Linked DNA regions of Puniceibacterium sp. IMCC21224. The protein of the gene in region 2 interacts with the protein of the main gene of each other region in a pairwise test. Links are inferred from orthologs where the notes say so. Each region holds a gene or a part of one and is shown on either strand. Other genes may lie near its edges. The genes, in order: IMCC21224_RS19165, dnaE and dnaQ.

The links.
Region 1: the proteins of dnaE (region 2) and IMCC21224_RS19165 interact in binary tests that used the Escherichia coli proteins (3 or more experiments, as listed by UniProt). The link is inferred for Puniceibacterium sp. IMCC21224 from one-to-one orthologs.
Region 3: the proteins of dnaE (region 2) and dnaQ interact in binary tests that used the Escherichia coli proteins (3 or more experiments, as listed by UniProt). The link is inferred for Puniceibacterium sp. IMCC21224 from one-to-one orthologs.

Annotation. Positions count from the first base shown.
Region 1 is NZ_LDPY01000001.1:4,092,543-4,096,782, forward strand. The notes cover bases 411-3,311. They hold IMCC21224_RS19165 (pyridoxal phosphate-dependent aminotransferase), read right to left. Parts: upstream 2,512-3,311; coding sequence 1,309-2,511; downstream 411-1,308. Other genes in these bases: IMCC21224_RS19160 (LysR family transcriptional regulator), read right to left, coding at 411-1,258; IMCC21224_RS19170 (SDR family oxidoreductase), read left to right, coding at 2,779-3,311. Also shown: IMCC21224_RS19155 (TAXI family TRAP transporter solute-binding subunit), read right to left, coding at 1-228; more of IMCC21224_RS19160, read right to left, coding at 356-410; more of IMCC21224_RS19170, read left to right, coding at 3,312-3,564; IMCC21224_RS19175 (ribonuclease activity regulator RraA), read left to right, coding at 3,580-4,240. UniProt on the Escherichia coli protein: Shows aminotransferase activity with methionine and histidine as substrates, and to a lesser extent also with phenylalanine.
Region 2 is NZ_LDPY01000001.1:995,969-1,001,312, reverse strand. Bases 1,340-5,344 are described here. They hold dnaE (DNA polymerase III subunit alpha), read right to left. Parts: upstream 5,041-5,344; coding sequence 1,540-5,040; downstream 1,340-1,539. Other genes in these bases: IMCC21224_RS04600 (hypothetical protein), read right to left, coding at 5,123-5,344; IMCC21224_RS04610 (hypothetical protein), read right to left, coding at 1,340-1,404. Also shown: hisS (histidine--tRNA ligase), read right to left, coding at 1-62; IMCC21224_RS04615 (SlyX family protein), read left to right, coding at 214-420; more of IMCC21224_RS04610, read right to left, coding at 457-1,339. UniProt on the Escherichia coli protein: DNA polymerase III is a complex, multichain enzyme responsible for most of the replicative synthesis in bacteria. This DNA polymerase also exhibits 3' to 5' exonuclease activity. The alpha chain is the DNA polymerase catalytic subunit.
Region 3 is NZ_LDPY01000001.1:246,635-250,973, forward strand. What follows is about bases 647-3,646. They hold dnaQ (DNA polymerase III subunit epsilon), read right to left. Parts: upstream 2,492-3,646; coding sequence 1,802-2,491; downstream 647-1,801. Other genes in these bases: IMCC21224_RS01145 (FxsA family protein), read left to right, coding at 691-1,206; secB (protein-export chaperone SecB), read left to right, coding at 1,291-1,797; coaE (dephospho-CoA kinase), read right to left, coding at 2,484-3,077; IMCC21224_RS01165 (shikimate dehydrogenase), read right to left, coding at 3,074-3,646. Also shown: IMCC21224_RS01140 (Tim44/TimA family putative adaptor protein), read right to left, coding at 1-584; more of IMCC21224_RS01165, read right to left, coding at 3,647-3,907; IMCC21224_RS01170 (nucleoside triphosphate pyrophosphatase), read right to left, coding at 3,904-4,339. UniProt on the Escherichia coli protein: DNA polymerase III is a complex, multichain enzyme responsible for most of the replicative synthesis in bacteria. The epsilon subunit contain the editing function and is a proofreading 3'-5' exonuclease.

The DNA.
Region 1 (4,240 bases), 3.1 Mb from region 2 along the record:
GCGAACGTTGTTGATGTTGTAAATCGACCCTCCTGTTGATTCTACCGAGCAGCGAATTCCAGTCTCTTTGCGGTCCTTGTTCATCAAGCGGCAGATTGCGCCGCCGATCGGATAATAGACCCCGGTGATGCCGCCCGTTCCGATGGACACGAACTCTTCAGCTTGTGCGCTTGAGCCGGCGATTCCGATAGCGAGGCAGACGAAGGAGCCTTTTAGAAATTTGATCATGGTATTCCCTGTGTGATTATGGGTACGGGGCCTGCGCCCCTAGCCAGCATCAGAGAAATCTCAATATGAAGCGAGCGACATTAAGGAAATTCAGATATCGCCAAAAGGAATGTTTTCCGGGAGAATTTCAGGGTAGCCCTATGTTCCCGGCGTCGAAGTCGCAGCATTCCGATCCAAGCGTCACCACATGCCGAAGAAAGTCGTCGCCCGCGCTCTTAAGATAGTGGATACCATAAGGTATTGGGGGCAAAGGTGGAGACGACTGCAGAGCCACGAGTCTACCGGACTGTACGAAATGTTCGCAGATGCGTGCGGGAAGATAGGCAATCCCGAGCCCTGACAGGGTCAGGGCCAACTGGGCTGAGAAACTGGATGTCGAGATCTCATTGTCGATCGTGACCCGCAAAGAGGTCAACCAAGCCTCGACCATTGAGCCCAAGCCCGATCCATCGCGTTGCCCGATCACTGTCCGGTGGCGCAATTCTTCCGGGGTCAGGGTTTCCAATCCGGGAGCATACGTTGGCGCCCGCAGCCACTTAAGTTCCACGGTCGACAGCACCGTAGTCTCGATCTCCCGCGTCTCGAATGCATTGGGAACGATCGCTGCGTCCACGCTTCCGTCGCGTAGCTTTTGCATCAGCGAAATTGATCCGTCGACCACAGGTGTTACGGTCGCGCCTGGATAGCTCTCGCGAATTCTGGTCAGCAGCCGGGGCAGCCAAGTGATGGCAGTTAGCTCTGTGACGCCAAGTCGCAGCGTCCGAATGTCGTGTTGCGGGTGGACAGCGTCCATTAACCGATCACGTTGGTAGAGAACTTCGGAGACTTGTGGCAGCAGGCGGGTGCCATCCTCGGTCAGCAATATTCGCCTACCGTTGCGGTCGAAAATGTCGACACCCAAGGCATATTCACCTTCTTGGAGGCGTTTCGAGATTGCCGATTGCGTGGTGTTCAGACGGTGCGCCGCTTCTCCAACACCCCCAAGCTTGGCCACCCAATAAATAGCTTCCAGTTGCTTGAGTGTGATCATCTACCGCACGCTCTCCGTTGAGCTCCGTAGCCAGAGCATGGCGTCGCAGGTCACTGTTTCAGACGCCCCGCGAAATCAGCCAGACGGTCGCAGGCTGCCGCGAGAACGTCAATGCCGCTTGCAATCGAAAGTCGGAAGGCCGGGCTGACGCCATAAGCTGATCCCTGCACGCTTGCTACCCCGTGATCCAGCAGCTCCATCACCACGGCTGAATCGTCGCTGAGAACCCGTCCAGAAGGACCGGCGCACCCAATCCATTCAGAACATCCAACATAGACATAGAACGCCCCTTGGGGTTCAAATACCGATAGGCCGGGTACGCTAGACAATCGCTGTACGACAAGGTTCTTACGCGCTCTGTATGCGTCGACCCATTGGGGCAGGAAATCGAGGCCGGAGGTAAGCGCCGCCCGCGCCGCTTCCTGGCTCACCGCCGCCGGGTTGCCACTGTTTTGCGATTGCAACTTCGCCATGGCAGCAACCAGATCCGACGGGCCCGCGGCGTAGCCGATCCTGAATCCCGTCATGGCGTAGGTCTTGGAGACACCATTCACAGTCAGCACCCTGTCGGCAAGATCAGGGTTTACCGCAGCAAACGAGCCCGCAGCGCGGTCAGTGAAGCGGATATGCTCGTAGATCTCATCAGTCATAACCATTACGGAGGGATGGTCCCTCAGCACCCCGCCGATCTGCTGCATCGTTTCAATGTCGATCATCGTTCCCGTCGGGTTGTTGGGAGAGTTCAGCATCAGCCATCGCGTTCTGGGGGTCAGAGCCCGGCGCAATCTGTCGGGATCGATCCGGTAACCGTCGCTGGCAAAAGTTTCGACGACGACAGGCTTGGCCCCGTGATAAAGCGCGATGTCAGGATAAGACACCCAATAGGGAGCCACGACCACAACTTCATCTCCAGGCTCAAGTGTGGCGGCCATTGCATTGAAAATGACTTGCTTGGCGCCGGCTCCGACGATCACCTCATCGGGTCGCACCTTCAACCTGTTCTCCCGGAAGAATTTCTCCACAATTGCTTGTTTGAGGGCCGCAGTTCCGCCGGGCGGAGTATACCGAGTCGCTCCCGCGGACATAGCCTCGGCGGCCGCTTGCAGAATATGCTTAGGTGTGTCGAAGTCCGGCTCGCCAGCCGTCAAGTCACAGATGTCCCGACCTTTTGCGATAAGACCGCGAGCATGGCTCATGGCGGCAATGCTCGGCGAGGGAGCAATTCGGCCTAGCCGGGTAGATATCTTCGTCATTGGTCGTCCTCCACGTTGTCAGCAAATGATCAGGCGAGGGATATTGCGTCAAAGGAAATATTTTTCGGCGACACATTCCTTTAGAGAATTTAAAATCGGGCGATCATATTCCCTTCTGGAAAAGTAATTATTCTTAATAGTCCTTTGACGAATGACCTTCACCGATGTTGGGTCGTCGACAAGGTTTCCTTCGGCTGTGTGACTCGCTCGTGAGGCTCTGGCGCATTGGCGGGCGAAACCAGCACCAACTAAAAGGACATCAAGTAGATGGATTTAGGACTGACAGATAAAACAGCGCTGGTTCTGGGTGGTGGAGGTGGCTTGGGATCGGCCATTTCTGCGTGCCTCGCCGCTGAAGGTGCCAATGTGGCCGTCGCCGATCGGGATGCAGAAGCTGCCACACGTACGTCAGAAGCGGTTTTGGCGGCTGGCTCAAGTTCGATCGTAATTCCCTGGGATTTGGCTGATCTAGACCAGATCAACGAAAATGTGGCCACGGTCGAATCGCAGCTTGGGCCAATCGACATCCTCGTGGCGCTAACTGGTGGCCCGCCTCCGGGCGAAGTTCAGGGCCAGGAATTCAATTCTTGGCGTACGCAGTTCGATGCCATGGTGCTGTCTGTCATTGGCATCTCGGATCGGGTTCTTCCAGGAATGCGCGGCAGAAAATGGGGACGCATCATTACGTCGACATCATCGGGCGTCGTTGCCCCAATTCCTAATCTTGGAATTTCAAACTCATTGCGAAGCACACTAGTCGGATGGTCCAAAACCCTTGCCTCCGAAGTCGCGCGTGATGGCGTGACTGCAAACGTAATCGTGCCCGGTCGTATCTTGACCCCACGCATTGCATTTTTGGATCGCAAGAAAGCTGAACGCGAAGGCAAGACCGAGGAAGATGCCCGAGCCGCGAGCCTCGCAAACATTCCCGCTAATCGCTATGGCAACCCATCCGAATATGCGGATGTGGTCGCATTCCTCGCTAGTGAGCGGTCTTCCTATGTAACTGGTAGCGTCATCCGAGTAGATGGCGGTTACATTCCATCTATCTGAATGACAGGACGTCACATGACCTATGCAGAACAACTGGCGGCGCTAACTGAAGTTTCAACAGCTACCATTACAACGGTACTGCTCAAGAAAGGGCTGCGGAACATTTCACTACGTGGACCTTCACCACGCTTGCCGGGACAGCCCCGAATTGCTGGTCCAGCGTTCACAATGCGCTTTGTTCCAATGCGTGAAGATCTGGCGACGCCAGCGGCGTGGTCCTCCCCAACGTCAACGCGGGTCGCGGTAGAGCGCGCTGCGCCGGGTTCCATAGTGGTTGCTGGCGCGCTCGGGCATCTCGATTCCGGTATATTCGGCGACATCCTTTGTGCCCGGCTGAAGCAGGTGGGAGCTGCGGGGCTTGTAACGGATGGTGCCATACGCGATATCGTAGGCATCAAGGAAAGCGGTCTTCCAGTCTGGGCCTCGGCAGTTGCTGCGCCGCCCGCGATCAGTGGCCTTAGCTTTGTCGGCTGGGATCAGGCAATTTCCTGCGGTGGAGTTGCGGTGTTTCCCGGTGATTTCATTGTAGCTGACGAGGATGGAGCCGTAGTAATCCCGAAAGACTTGCTCCCGGATGTTGTAGAGGTTTCGCTGCAACAAGAAGCAGAAGAGGCGTGGATTTTGGAGCGAGTTCTCGGTGGTGCGCCACTTTCCGGACTGTATCCCATGAACGCAG
Region 2 (5,344 bases):
TAGTCGCGGAACCCCTTGGGCGTCTGCGCCCGGGGGCGGGGTGTTTTGGGGCTTTTGGCCATCGCTGCTGATCCCGTCCTGATGCGCCGCCCGTTTAACCGCTTGCCCCATCCGGGGCAAGTCAGCCTGACATGCGGGGGCGGCAAGACCTATGCGGCATGCAATTGCGGCGACCGACAAGACCGATTATATCAGCAGCCAAAGGAGCCATCCATGCCCAGCGACACGCATCCCATCGAAGAACGCCTTGCTCATATCCTGCGCGCGCTGGACGATCTGTCCGATGTCGTGGCGCGTCAGGACAATGAGATTGCCCGCCTCACCACACGGGTCGATCTGCTGATGCGGCGTGAGGCCGCGCGCGAAACCGATGCCGGTGGCGGCATCGTCCTTGGCGACGAACGCCCGCCGCATTACTGAGACGCACAGGTGTCAACAGCCCACTCCGGTCGGGGATCAGTTGAGATCCGAGGCAACCACATCGCCGTCATGTAGCAAAAGGTCGTTCCAACCCGAACTGCCGCCAAAGCGTTCATAGACGCTGACAAAGGCGGTATCTTTGGACAGTGCACCGATCTTGCGACCGCAGGGCTGGCCGGTGCGCGCGCCACAAACCCGCGACTTGACCTGCTCGTAGGCCGTATCCGTCGGAGAATAGGGTACTGAGGCCGAGGGCAGGCCATAGCGCAACTGCTCATGCATCTCGGGTGCGCCAAACATCGCAAGCGCCGCCGTGAACTGGCGCGCACAGCCATCATCAAAGCCGGTCAGGTACCAGTTGTGCGCGGCATTGTTGCCCGGTTTGCTGTCATACAGCGCATAACCCCGACCGCGTTCGGGATAGCGTTCGACCAGCGTGCCCAGCGCCCGTTCCGGCAGGGCGCAGATCCGCGCAATTTCCCCAAATGGCAGGGTCACACCGGGACCGACCTGGCGGTTGTCTGGTGCATTCGGATCCGGTGTCTTGGCACCACCACCGCCCAGAAAACCGAACAGCCCCCCGCCACCGCTCTTGCGATCAGAGCCCCCAGAAGGCGACAGCGCGGCAACCTGTGTCTCTTGGACGGCATCTTCACTGGGCACCGACAGCGCCGTATCATCACCAACACTGCCCTCAAGTGCGTCACCTGCCGACGGGCTGGACTTGGCCTTAGCCGCCTTGCCTGCGAAAAACCCCAACAGCCCGCCTTTGGGCTTTGGCTCTGCGGGGATCGGAGTCGGCGAATCAGCCTGCGCGGTCAGAAATCCACCCTCGGCACTGGATTCCACCGCGCCGGGAAGGGCGTCAACGCTGGCGGCATCTTCGGCCAGCGGCACATCCGACAGCTTGTCGACATTGCGCAGCGGATCGCTGCAACCTGCCGCCAACAGCAAAACAAGTACACCCGTCATGATACGGCGCACGGCACTTCTCCTAGTCTCATCCCACCCGGGACACCTAGCGCAGAACTGTGCCAAAGGTCTAGCGCACCGCGCCTGCGACGTGAGGACACGCCACGATCCGCCCGTCGCACCGCCAACTTCCGCCGATACAGGGTCTCAGAACTCTTCGACCGCGAGGATACCGCCCAGCGACTTGATTGCGCCCTTGATCTCGGGATTGACCGGAAACTGCTGATCAAGGGCAATTTCAACTTCGCCCGGCAGGCCTGCATGGCTCAGACACAACTGTACCGGCCCGCGCGCCGCCTTGGGCAATTGGTCCGCCGCGCGTCCCAGAACCGACGCGATGTGCGCAATCGCTGCCGCATCATCGACAAAGATCCGCAAGCCCGACGACCCGGCATCGGCCACTGCGACGTCAACCGGCGCGACAGACCGGCCGAGCAGTTTGAGCTGATCACTCTCCATCGTTGCTTCGACCGTGACCACCACCTTGGCCCCGGTTTCCAGAAACTCGCGCGATTTTTCCAGTGTCTCGGAAAACAGCGTCACCTCGTAATTTCCGGTTGTGTCGGATAATTGTGCAAAGGCAAACCGGTTGCCACGCGCCGACTTGCGCTCTTGCCGACCGGCAACCACACCCGCGAGTTTGGCGACGCAGGCGCCGCGCTCGGCCTTGACCATAAGTTCATCCAGCGTCAGGACATTCTTGCGCTTCAGCGCCCCCATGTAATCATCCAGAGGATGACCCGAGAGGTAAAAGCCGATAGCCTTGAATTCCTCACTCAGACGTTCGGCGGGCATCCAGTCGTTCACCGGCGGCAGACGCGGTTCGGGCAGATCGTCGCCCGCTTCTCCAAACAGCGATACCTGTGCCGATGCCTTTTGTTCATGGATCGCCGCTGAATATCCCACTAACGGGTCAAGCGCTTCGAACACCCGTCGCCGGTTGGAATCGAGCTGATCAAACGCTCCGGCCCGCGCCAGCATTTCCAGTGGGCGTTTGCCGACACGCTTCAGATCCACCCGCCGCGCCACGTCGAACAGGTTGACAAAGGGCTTGTCGCTGCGACCCTCGACCACCAGCCGCATCGCATCAAGACCGACATTCTTGAGTGCGCCCAGCGCATAGACCAGCGCGCCGTCCTGGACGTCAAAAGAGGCCTGAGACCGGTTCACGCAGGGCGGCACATAGGGCAGCGACAACCCCTTGCGGACCTCTTCGAAATAGTTCGACAGCTTGTCAGTCAGGTGGATATCGCAGTTCATCACCCCGGCCATGAATTCGACCGGGTGGTTCGCCTTGAGCCATGCGGTCTGATAGCTGACCACCGCATAGGCCGCCGCGTGCGATTTGTTGAAACCGTAGTTGGCGAATTTTTCCAGTAGATCGAAGACTTCGGAGGCCTTTTTCTTGGCCACACCGTTTTCACCCGCGCCCTTTTCGAACTTGGGGCGTTCGGCGTCCATCGCCTCTTTGATCTTTTTACCCATGGCGCGGCGCAGCAGGTCGGCGCCGCCAAGGCTGTAGCCGGCCATGACCTGCGCGATCTGCATCACCTGTTCCTGATAAACGATGATCCCTTGGGTTTCCTCAAGGATATGGTCGATCAGCGGGTGGACGGATTCGCGTTCCTTGAGGCCGTTTTTGACCTCGCAATAGGTCGGAATATTCTCCATCGGTCCGGGACGGTAGAGCGCGACCAGCGCCACGATATCCTCGATGCAGGTCGGCTTCATCCGCTTCAGCGCGTCCATCATGCCGCTGGATTCCACCTGAAACACCGCCACAGTCTTGGCCGCTGCATAGAGTTTGTACGACGCCTCGTCATCCAGCGGAATCGCGCCGATATCGTCGATCGCCACCTCGGGCGGTTCATAAAGCTCCGTGCCATCGGCGGCGATGTGCAAATGCCGCCCGCCCTTCTTGATCAGGTCAACGGCATTCTGGATCACGGTCAGGGTTTTCAGGCCCAGAAAGTCGAATTTCACCAGACCGGCCTGTTCGACCCATTTCATGTTGAACTGCGTCGCGGGCATATCGGATCGCGGATCCTGATAGAGCGGCACCAGCTCATCCAGTGGACGGTCGCCGATCACAACCCCGGCGGCGTGGGTCGAGGCGTTGCGCAACAGCCCTTCAACCTGTTGGCCATATTCGAGCAGTCGGGCGACGACCTCTTCGTTGCGGGCCTCTTCGCGCAGGCGCGGCTCATCCGCCAGCGCCTTTTCGATGCTGACAGGTTTCACGCCCTCGACCGGGATCATCTTGGACAGGCGGTCAACCTGGCCGTAAGGCATCTGCAACACACGGCCGATATCGCGCACTGCCGCCTTGGACAGCAGCGCACCGAACGTGATGATCTGGCCGACCTTGTCGCGGCCATAGCGATCCTGCACATAGCGGATCACCTCTTCCCGGCGGTCCATGCAAAAGTCGATGTCAAAGTCGGGCATCGAAACCCGTTCCGGGTTCAGGAAGCGTTCGAACAGCAAGGAATATCGCAGCGGATCAAGATCGGTAATGGTCAGCGCGTAGGCGACGAGGGAACCAGCGCCAGACCCTCGCCCCGGCCCGACGGGAATGTTCTGATCCTTGGCCCATTTGATGAAATCGGCAACGATCAGGAAATAGCCGGGAAATCCCATGCCCTCGATAATGCCCAGTTCGAATTCGAGCCGCTTTTCATAGTCTTCGACGCTGGTCGCATGCGGGATCACCCGCAGCCGTTCGACCAAACCTTCTTTGGCCTGACGGCGCAGTTCCTCAATCTCGTTATCGGCGAATTTCGGCAGGATCGGGTCGCGCCGGTAGGCCATAAAGGCGCAACGACGCGCGATTTCGACCGTGTTCTCGATCGCTTCGGGCAGATCGGCGAACAGCGTTGCCATCTCTTGCGGCGATTTAAAGTAGTGCTGCGGCGTCAGTTTGCGCCGGTCTTCCTTTTGATCGACATAGGCCCCGTCGGCGATACAGATCAGCGCGTCATGCGCTTCGTACATCTGGGATTTCGGGAAATAAACGTCGTTGGTGGCGACCAGCGGCAGGTTCATCGCATAGGCCATCTCGACAAAACCGCGCTCTGAGGCGCGCTCATTCTCGGGCAGCCCCGACTCGCCGGGGTGGCGCTGCAATTCGACATACAGCCGGTCACCAAAGATCTGCGCCAGACGCCCCATCAGCGCCTCAGCGGCCCCGCGCTGACCCTGTTGCAACAATTGTCCGACCGGCCCGTCGGGCCCGCCACTCAGACAGATGACGCCGTCGGCGTGCTGCGCCAGATCTTCGGACGTGACATGCGCCAACTGCCCGTCACCGCGCAAATAGAGGCACGAGTTGAGCTTCATCAGGTTCTGGTAGCCACGCTCATTCTGCGCCAGCAGGACAAGGCCCGCGGGATCACGTGGCCGTTCGCCCGGAGCAGGATCGGCAAGCCGCAGATCAACCTGACAGCCGATAATCGGCTGCACCCCTGCCCCGCTGGCCGCAATCGAAAACTCCAGCGCGGCAAACAGGTTGTTGGTGTCGGTGATCGCCACGGCCGGCATATTCGCCGCCTCGCAAAGCGCGGGCAGCTTTTTCAGCCGCACGGCGCCTTCGAGCAGGGAATATTCGGTGTGAACACGCAGATGAACGAATCGAGGATGCTGAGACATGGTGTGAATCTAGCGGCCCAATGACAAAGAGACCACAATCGCTTGTGGTCTCTACCATCAATTTTGTGAAATACTCGGCGCGTCAGGTTTTCCGGCGGCGCGCCCTGGACCAGCCCAGCCCGACCATAGCCAACAGCCCGGCCAACGCCAGCGGCAAGCTAGCAGGCAGCGGCACCGACGCCAGCTTGGCATTGAAGATCAGCTCAAGATCCAACTGGGTTCCGCCGCCGCCATAGGCGCTGCCAAAGTAACTGCGAGATCCGGTAAAATTCACCATATCCGAGATATCCGTAGCAAAGACCAA
Region 3 (4,339 bases), 750 kb from region 2 along the record:
TGCTTCTTGGTTCCAGTGGTGCTGCCTTCGACAATCTCGCCGCTGGCATCGCGCACGACGGACGTCAATTCGCCGACAAAACGCACCGTCAGTTCGCCCAGCCGGGTGGTGTCGTCAAACGTCGCATCGGCAAGCGTCATTTCGCGCACACCGACAAATTCGGCTTCGACGACCAGCCCCTGCGCCGCGCGGGATTCGACCACGCCCGCAAAGCTTTCGTAGACATCGGCATCAAGGAACGGCTTGATCTCGGCCAGATCGCCGCGCTCAAAACTCATCAAAATCATCTCGTAAGCGCCACGCGCACCCGACAAGAAATCTGCAACGCCAAAGCTGGGCTCGGCGCGCTTCATCCGGGCCAGCGCATCGGCTGCTGCGCTGCCTTCAGGCACATGATCGATAATATCGCGATCAGGACCGCCTTCGATCACTTCAAATTCGCGACGCGCAGTTGCGTCGGGACCTTTCTGTGTGACCGGGGGTTTCTCGAACCCTTCGCGTGTTCCCAGAACATTGCGCAGTTTCAGGATAAGAAAAACGGCAACTCCGGCAAGAACCAGCAATTGGATAATCGGAGAGTTCATCGAGACCTCATGTTGGGGCAAACGTTTAAATGCGTCGGTTGATGTCTTATGTAGGTGTTCGGGGTGTCCAAGTCTACTGCGGCCCCTCTGATAGGAGATAAGTGCGATGTGGTTTTTTCTGGCCTTCCTCATGGTTCCACTAATCGAGATAGCCCTGTTCATCCAGGTCGGGTCATTGATCGGGCTTTGGCCGACGCTGGCCATTGTCGTTCTGACCGCCATCCTGGGTACGTCACTGATGCGGTCCCAAGGGGCGCTGGCGATGGCGCAGGTTCGCAGATCCTTTTCGGAACTAGATGATCCCACCGAACCGCTGGCCCATGGAGCGATGATTCTGGTTGCCGGCGTTCTACTCCTAACCCCAGGCTTTTTCACCGACGCCTGCGGCTTTGCCCTGCTGACGCCACCAGTTCGCATTGCCGTTTTCCGCTACCTTAAAGCACGGATAAACGTGCAGAGCTTTCAGATGGGGGCGGGCCCTCAGCGGACGCGTCGAACGTCACGCCCGGGAACCAGCCGAAATGACGTGATTGACGGCGAATTTGAAAAGGTTGACGACTATTCGGACCCGTCCCATCCCAAGCACCCAACACATCAGGGTTCAGGTTGGACCCGGCATTAAACGCCTTTGCCCCTGCGCGGGCATTGAGGCGCGGCCACCGCTCTGATATGCCAAGGTGCAAATTGATCCTGCTGGAGACAGAATATGGCTGATACCAACGCAAATGGCGCCCCTGAACAGGACGCCACTGCGGCTCAGATGAAGATGAACGTCCTTGCGCAATTCATCCGCGATATGTCGTTCGAGAATATCCTCGCTCAAAAGGGCACCGGCGGCGAAATGACCCCGGACGTTCAGGTTCAGGTGAATCTGGATGCGCGCAAACGCAGCCCTGACCACCAGTTCGAAGTGGTGATGAAGCTCAAGATTGACGCCAAGTCCAAAGGCACCACCAGCCAGTTGTTCCTGATGGAGCTCGAATATGGCGGCGTCTTTCACATCGAAAACGTGCCCGAAGAACAGATGCACCCATTCCTGCTGATCGAATGCCCACGGATGCTGTTCCCGTTTGTTCGTCGCATCGTGTCTGACGTGACCCGCGACGGTGGCTTCCCACCGCTGAACCTGGAAACTATCGACTTTGTTTCGCTCTACCGGAACGAAATTGCGCGTCGTCAAGCCGAACAGCAGACCAAGCGCGCAGACGCCTAAACGGTCAACCCTTTGACCAAAGGGCCTTGTCCCCAAGCTTTGCGACAAAGGCGGCATGTGCCGCCTTTTCCGTTTCAGTGATCCGCGAGGGCAGCGGCACCGCGCGTTTTGCCGGCCGCCAGATCCCGATATCCACAGCACCATTCCGTGTGCTCTGATCCTGCGACAAGCCGAAATCCGGCTGTTTGCCGCCGATCATCTCAAGATAAACTTCGGCCAGAATTTCCGAGTCAAGCAGCGCCCCGTGCAAGGCCCGCGACGAATTATCAATGCCAAAGCGACGGCATAGCGCATCAAGTGACGCAGGCGAGCCTGGGAATTTCTGACGTGCAATCGTCAGCGTGTCCAGGGCCTGATCCATTGGCAAAAGTGGCTTTTTCAGCCAACCCAATTCAGCATTCAGGAATTTCATGTCAAACGATGCGTTGTGGATCACCATCCGAGAGCCTCCGACAAACTCCAGAAAATCATCGGCGATGGCGGCAAAGACTGGCTTGTCGCGCAGAAAATCATCGCCCAGCCCATGCACCTGGAACGCCTCTTGTGGCATAGCGCGTTGCGGATTGATGTACTGATGATAGGTTTTGCCGGTGGGCATGTGGTTTAGCAATTCGACGGCGCCAATCTCGACAATCCGGTCGCCTTGCTGCGGATCAAACCCGGTGGTTTCGGTGTCCAGCACGATTTCACGCATTCGATAGCTGCCTTTCGATATCCCTGAGCACAGATTGCACCTGCTGCCGTGCCGCCTCAAGTGTCTCGGTTTCAATCACATAGTCAGATCGCGCAATCTTGTCAGCGACTGGCATTTGCCGCGCAAGGATCAGGTTGAACTGCTCTGCGCTCATCGTGCTGCGGGCAAGGACGCGCTTGCGCTGAATGTCCGGCGCAACGGTAACACAGGCCACCGCGTCCATCTCGCGATCTGCTCCCGATTCAAACAGCAGCGGAATGTCGAAAACGCCGATCGCTTCAGGCATGTCAGCAACAAACGCGGCGCGGTCAGCCTGCACCAGTGGATGTACTATCGCTTCGATCTGGGTGATGGCATTCGGGGTTTCCGAAATAATCTGGCGCAGTGCGGCGCGGTCCACGCTGGCGTCACTGATTGCAGCCGGAAACAGAGCCTGTATAGGCCCAACAGCTGCGCCGCCTGCGGTATAAAGCCGATGCACCGCCGCATCTGCATCCCAAAGGACGCAGCCTCTATCGACAAACATCGCGGCTGTCGTCGATTTCCCCATCCCGATAGAGCCGGTCAACCCGAGTCTAAACCTCATCCGAGAACGGCGGCTCGGGCCGCGGCGTCCACTTCGGGTCGATGCCCAAACCAGCGTTCAAATCCCGGAACCGCCTGATGTAGCAACATTCCGACACCATCCACAGTTTGGCAGCCCTGATCTGCCGCGACACGCAAAAGACGGGTCTGCAACGGCGTATAGACCAGATCGGCCACCAAAGTGCCGGCGCGCAACCCATCAAGAGGCACCCGCATCTCAGGTTTACCCACCATACCCAGCGAAGTGGTGTTCACAACAGTGGCGGCATCCTCAAACACGTTGCCGGCTTGAACCCATTCGACCACACGAACCCGGTGGCCAAAATCTTCGCGCAACTTATCGGCGCGAATGCGCGTGCGGTTCGACAGCCTGATCTCGGGTACACCACTGTCCAATAGTGAGACAATGACAGCACGCGCTGCGCCGCCAGCCCCAAGCACGACGGCAGGGCCAGACGCAGGTTGCCAATCCGGCGCATTCTGGCGCAGATTCTCCATAAAACCGTAGCCGTCAGTATTGTCGGCATGGATCTTGCCGTCCGCGCGAAAGATCAATGTATTCGCCGCGCCGATCAGCGTGGCGCGGTCAGTGACCAGGTCCGCCAGTTCCAACACGGCTTCTTTATAGGGGATTGTCACGTTAAGGCCGACAAAGCCCAGCTCGGGCAACATCCGTAACGCCTCGGCCAGTTTTTCTGGCGCGACTTCCATCGGGATGTAATGCCCCTGAATGCCATAGGTCCTTAGCCAGTGACCGTGCAAGCGCGGAGATTTTGAATGGGCGATCGGGGCGCCAAGGACACCCGCCAATGGGATCCGATCTGGTCTCATGAGGGGAGGGTTCCTTTCAGGACAAGATAGTTGAGCAGCTCAATCAGCGGCAGACCGAGAATGGTAAAGTGATCGCCTTCGATCCGGCTGAACAGGCGCACACCTTCTTCCTCGAGCTTATAACCGCCGACAGAATGACGAATACTATCCCAGTTCCGCGCAAGATAGGCATCGACATAGGCGTCAGAGAGCCCTCGCATGTGCAATCTCGCCTGGCCAACATGACGCCAAATAGGCTGACCATCTTCGATCAGCACCACAGCCGAGAGCAGGTTGTGACGCTGCCCCTGAAGACGGCAGATCTGGGCACGCGCCTCAGCCGGATCACGGGGTTTGGCCATGACCTCGCCGTCGATCGCCAAAACCTGATCGCAACCAATCACCAAGCTGCCCGGCAACTTTCTGCTGATTTTGTCGGCTTTGAGTTCGGCC